One region of the Bacillus sp. ISL-35 genome, then DNA from elsewhere that is predicted to be linked to it. Evidence: riboswitches for the same ligand, from Rfam matches in the RefSeq annotation. Region 1 holds a riboswitch; the other holds the start of a gene.
The links. A riboswitch is a leader RNA that binds a small molecule or an ion and turns the genes downstream of it on or off. The one in region 1 is predicted to bind cyclic di-AMP.

Region 1 (3,142 bases):
CTTTAAAGTGGCTTCCGAAACGGAGATCCACGAAATCTATGAATATGCTGGGATAAACCGTAAAGAAGCAACGAATCACGAATCAGATGATAATCAGCAAAAAATGATTGAAGCATATGAGCATTCCGCCAAATATGATGCTTATTTTGTTTGCTTGATGGATGACGACACACTTGTTGGATGGGTTCAAATTGATAAGGCATTTGATTACTTAACGGGTGATGAAATCGGCTGGATCAATGACCTTTATGTAAAAGCGCCATACAGAGGCAAAGGCTACTCCAAATTGTTGATGGAGGAAGCTTTAAATGAGTTTCGTAAAAATGGATATAGTGATGTAAGGCTGAATGTTTATTCACACAATGAAACAGCAATGAAATTATATGAAAAAATGGGTTTTAAGGATGTCAGCAAATTCATGAAGATATCGTTATAAAATACAAACGCTGTTGATCCTGTGATCAACAGCGTTTGTTTTATTCAAATTTCTAGCCAACAATCAATCTTTCTTTTGGATAATGGCACTTCGGCTCTGCTTTTCCACGGTTGAACAAGAAAATGAAGGAAAGGATCCCGATTCTTCCAATGAACATCATGGCAATGATGACGACCTTCCCTGCGTAACTCAGATCAGGCGTAATCCCCATTGATAAACCAGTTGTCCCAAATGCGGAACTGACCTCGAACATGATTTCCATCATCGAGAACTTCTCTGTTGCATTCAAAATGACCACCGCCGCAAAACACAGAATGATCGCCAAAAAGCTTACGACCACTGACTTCCGGACATCTTCTTCATGCAATTCACGGCCAAATACCTTGATCGAGTTATGCCCTCTTGCAAAGTTAACGATGACCAATAGAATCACGGCAAAAGTGGTCGTCCTTATTCCCCCGCCCACCGAACTTGGTGATGCCCCAATAAACATCAAAAAGCACAGCAGCAGCAATGTCGGGTCAGAAAAATCACTGACATTCATTGTAGCAAGGCCGCCATTCCTGGTGGAAGATGATTGAAACCAGGCAAAGAAGAAGGACTCATGCCAATTGTAATCCTTAAAAAAGTGATTATACTCAAAAAGCAAGATGGCGAATGCACCGAAGAACATCAGTGCAAAAAAGGTCAAACTCGTCACCTTGGTATACAAAGAAAAATGGGCTCGTTTGTGTTTTTTACGATTCAGGAGAAACTCCTTCAATTCGATCAGGACTGGGAATCCTATCGCTCCCAGGGTCAGAAGAATGATGTTCACGGTTTGCACGAAGTAATCATGCGCAAATGGAATCATGGAGCTTCCCGTAATATCAAACCCTGCATTTGTTGTTGCACTGACAGCCGCAAACGTTCCCTGAAGATACGCTTCCTCCCATGTCGGAAAATAACCTAGAAAATAAGTCCCTAATATCAATGCTCCCAGCGCCTCGATCAACAGGATGATGGTCAATATCTGCCTCATCAGTTTGACCAGGCCCGACATTTGGGACTGGTTCTGGTCCGTCATGATTAACTGCCGGTCTTTAAGGCCGATCTTTTTTCTCAGCACCAGCCAAAAAAATGTACCCAGCGTCATGATCCCGATTCCGCCGAACTGGAGGATAAACATCAGGATAAAAATGCCGGTTGTGCTGAAGGTATCCGGTGTGGATACAACCCCAAGACCTGTTACACTCACCGCACTCACTGCGGTAAACAAGACATCAATAAATTCCCAGCTAACCCCCGGCTTCAACGCGACTGGCAAACTAAGCAGCGCGGCTGAGATCAAAACAGCGAAAACATAAAACAAAACAATGATTTGAGCCGGTTTCAAACGATTCTTTTTCAATATATTGACCAAATATACCCCTTCTTTACTTTTCAACTTATAATGGGAATCCCCATCCCTAAAAATCACAAAAAGACCATCTCAAATAAAGAATGGCCATAAGACCCTTCTCTCAACCGCGCTTACGGAGTTAGCTGTCGGATTAGGGATTGAGAGCATCCCCTTTTAGCATCATGCGCTAAAATTCACCCCAAGATAAAATCGATTTATCCAAAAATGGTTCCCCCGCTCATAGGATTCAGCAAAAAGGTTTCGTTATTAAAAAATGAATACATATAAATTACTCCTATATTATATTGGTGTCAATGCCCATTTTACAATTTAGACCAGATTCAGAGTCGACGGACAGCTCTTCCGTGGGGCCCCGTCTCCCTAGCATATATTGATATTACTTCAGTAAATACTAATACTGATAAAACGATAACTGAGGAGGAAACCATAATATGCAACAGGATCAACAAAACGCGAAAAGCGACAATGCCACAACTCCCGGATTTGCCGGCACAGATGCACAGCAAGTAAAACAGCAAATCCAAAAAGATGTACAGGCAGGCCAAGGCGCCATGACCTCCCGAGAAGCAGGAGCCATGCGGGATTAAAAACCACTTTAGAGTGGTTTTTTGTTTATAGTTACTCGTCTTGTACAGTTATGTATTTCACCTTGCATCAATTTTCCCAGGCTACCTTCTTAACACCCTCAGGCCTGATTAATCCCAGGACTTTTTCTGACAGCTTTCCCTCTAACATCGCAAACCTGTCTGAATCACGGGCTTTTTTTTGACAGCTTTTACTCCTATCACCGCAAACCTGTCTGAATCACGGGCTTTTTCTGACAGCTTTTCCCCTAAACACCGCAAACCTGTCTAAATCACGGGCTTTTTCTGACAGCTTTTCCTCCTAGCACCTCAAACCTGTCAAGATCACGAGCTTTTTCTGACAGCTTTTCCTCTTAACACCCCAAACCTGTCTAAATCACGAGTTTTTTCTGACAGCTTTTCCTCCTAACACCTCAAACCTGTCTAAATCACGAGCTTTTTTTGACAGCTTTTCCTCTTAACACCTCAAACTTGTCTAAATCACGAGCTTTTTTTGACAGCTTTTCCTCTTAACACCTCAAACTTGTCTGAATGCAGGTCTTTTTTTGACAACTTCCCCTCCTAGTACTTCAAACCTGTCAAGATCACGAGCTTTTTCTGACAGCTTTTACCCTTAACACCTTAAACCTGTCTAAATCCAGGGGTTATTTTGACAGCTTTTACTCCTAACAGCGCAAACTTGTCTGAATCCAGGGGATATTCTGACAGCTTTTCACCTAA
Region 2 (3,142 bases), on a different contig from region 1:
TTTAACCGGGCTGATCAGTATTTTAGGGCATCCGCTAGGAGCAGCACAAGGATTTAATCCGACATGCCAATCAACGCGGCTTCTAAGTTACCTTTCACAGAAATATCCTCATAAATTGATCAGTATGGCCCGAAGATTATTGACCAGCGGAGAAATAGAACTTCAATTTGAAGGGCAAGCGATATCTTCATCATCCCTAGTGCGTTGCGAGTTAAAAGATTTGGTTCATATTGACTCTCTGTCAGCAGTCATGCTTCCCCACCTTGATGCAATTTATGGTGAAATGCTTAAAAGAGCTGCAGGCAGAGATTCCGATCCTCATAAATGGGTCAATAGCCAATTCCATATGGCAGGTGTTTTCCCAGGCTTTGCAGAACGGAATAAGAACAATGAACATGAATTTGTTGCTCTTTTCCATCATTTTTATTTTGCAGGAGCTGACACTATAAAGAAACATTTGCCGCAGCCAGCGGGAATCTTGATGTATGACAGGAAAGGCAACCTTCTTGGCCCGCATGCGATTTTGATTCAAAGAGTCGAAGCTAAACAGGATGGGGATTTGCGGGTTTACTTTTTTAATCCTAATAACGATAGTCTACAGCACTGGTACAATGGCGTCATGACCAGTGTCAGGGATAACGGTGAACAACATGGCGAGGCATCACTTAGATTTGAGGATTTCATTAAATGCTTGTATGCCTTTCATTTTCCTGATCAATCCGCTGCAGACCAATAACCCGGCCGGGAAGCATATGCTGTCCCGGTTTTTCATTTGGCAACAAAAAGATGCTGGTTAAGAAGCTGTCTTGATTTTTTTGAAAAACGAAGAAATACTGTGCTTCAGTGAGCTAGATAGTGATTTTCCAGGAGTATTCATTTAAATTGGATTAAAAGGGCTGTTTTTGCTGTTCTTTTCCTGCTTTACAACTCGAAAGGCAGAGGAGTATGATTACTACAGTTTTAAAAAATATACTCTCTTTTCGGCGAAGGTTTTACGAAAAAGAGTCTAATTCAATGAGTTTCATATTTCTAAATCGCTGAATCCGGCAGGAGCGGGGGAACCATTTTGTGGATGCATCCACTTGGGGTGAAGCCTTTTTAAAAGGCGGGGCTATTCTGAGTCCTAATCCGACAGCTAACTTCGCAAGCGTTGCAGAAGAGGAAGATGAAGCTTGTGTGACGACTATTCAAAAGTCCACAAGGCTGAAATCTTTTAGCCTCTGGGGGCTTTTTTGTTTTGCATGATTTTTGATACGCCGGCATGATCAGGATCCAGTTAGACAAAAGTCCCTGCAAAGAAATATTCGACGAATAATTCCTCATACTAAGGAAAGAGGGAAGGGCCATGCGCAGTAAAATGTTTTTCAGTCTGGACCCGCCAAAAGTGCTTGTCGTCGGGTTCGGCGCAATTATTCTGTTAGGGACATTGTTGCTTTCGTTGCCATCCTCCACAGTTGATGGCAAAGGCCTCCCGTTATTGGATGCCTTGTTTACCGCAACATCAGCAACTTGTGTAACAGGCCTTGTTGTCGTCGACACAGGTGATACCTTCACCACATTTGGGGAAATGGTCATTCTGTCCATGATCCAGATTGGCGGGCTTGGATTCATGAGCTTTGCCACTTTGCTTGCATTTATTTTAGGAAAAAGAATTTCATTCAAAGAAAGGCTGATTATCCAGGAGTCATTGAATAACGAGACTGTCGAAGGGATTGTCAGGCTCGTGAAACGGATTTTCCTTTTTACAGCGGTAATTGAGATTACCGGCGGAATCATTTTGTCTCTGCGATTTTCACAGGAGATGGCTGCAGGAAAAGCCATTTATTTTGGTTTTTTTCACGCCGTTTCGAACTTTAATAATGCCGGCTTTGATTTGATGGGCGGATTCAAAGGGCTTACGGCCTATTCAGCAGACCCAATTGTCAATATCACCATGATCACTCTGATCAGTTTGGGCGGAATCGGATTCATTGTCATGAACGAGCTTTATGAATATCGACGTACAAGAAAAATTTCGCTGCACTCGAAACTCGTTCTGTCCGTTTCCGGTGTCCTGGTGTTGGCCGGCGCGCTGATGATTTTCATTCTTGAATACAACAACCCATCGACCTTGAAGCCCTTGTCGATGACTGGTAAAATGTTCGGGGCGCTATACCAGGCTGTTACACCAAGAACAGCTGGATCCAATACCTTGAATATCCCGGACCTTAAACAGTCCACCTTGTTTTTGATCATTTTTCTGATGTTCATAGGTGCATCGCCAGGGTCAACAGGCGGAGGTATCAAGACTACCACCTTTGCAATCCTGTTAGGCGCAGTTAAATCGCAGATCCGCGGCTGTGAAGATGTCACTTTTTTTGGCAGACGAATGGACAACAGCATTATTTCAAAGGCACTGACGGTTACGCTGATTGCGCTATTTTTAGTAGGTTCGATTACAATGGTTTTGACGATTACGGAACCGGGGAAAGACTTTTTGATGCTCTTTTTCGAGGCTGTATCGGCCTTTTCAACTGTCGGCCTATCAATGGGCTTGACGCCTGATCTGTCATCATATGGAAAGATCCTGATTCTTATTACGATGTTTGCGGGCCGTGTTGGTCCATTGACACTTGCTTATGCAGTGGCAAGAAAAAGAAAAGAAACACATTATCGACATCCAGCTGGAAAAGTGATGATTGGGTAGGAGGATATTAATATGGCAAAGCAATATGCAGTAATTGGGATGGGGCGCTTCGGTTCGAGTGTCGCCACCACCCTTTATAATGAAGGACATGAAGTTCTGGCGATTGATAAAAGTGAGCAGCATATCGAGGAATATAAAGAGTTTGTTACCCATGCTGTGATCGGCGATTCGACCGACGAGCAAACATTGCGGGCAGTTGGAATCAGAAATTTTGAGACGGTCATTGTGGCCATTGGAGATGATATTCAGGCGAGCATCCTCACCGTCCTGATTTTAAAAGAGATGGGCGTTTCCAATGTTGTGGCGAAAGCACTCAACAAACACCATGCACAGGTATTGTTCAAGGTAGGGGCGGACAAAGTCATCTTCCCTGAACGGGACATGGGAGAACGCGTTGCCCATCAGCTGATGGCGTCCCCGAATGTATTGAATTTCATTGAGCTTTCAGATGATTAC

Region 2: it holds a riboswitch for cyclic di-AMP, as region 1 does, so the genes downstream of both, J7E38_RS09050 (TrkH family potassium uptake protein) here and J7E38_RS15695 (TrkH family potassium uptake protein) in region 1, are expected to answer to the same signal.

Annotation. Positions count from the first base shown of each region.
Region 1 is NZ_JAGGQK010000011.1:94,651-97,792, reverse strand. Features, by position in the region: gene J7E38_RS15700 (GNAT family N-acetyltransferase) at 1-436, shown strand, start outside; gene J7E38_RS15695 (TrkH family potassium uptake protein) at 489-1,838, opposite strand; cyclic di-AMP (ydaO/yuaA leader) riboswitch at 1,931-2,080, opposite strand; gene J7E38_RS15690 (hypothetical protein) at 2,270-2,425, shown strand.
Region 2 is NZ_JAGGQK010000004.1:618,599-621,740, forward strand. Features, by position in the region: gene J7E38_RS09040 (hypothetical protein) at 1-736, shown strand, start outside; cyclic di-AMP (ydaO/yuaA leader) riboswitch at 1,026-1,166, shown strand; gene J7E38_RS09050 (TrkH family potassium uptake protein) at 1,346-2,686, shown strand; gene J7E38_RS09055 (potassium channel family protein) at 2,699-3,142, shown strand, end outside.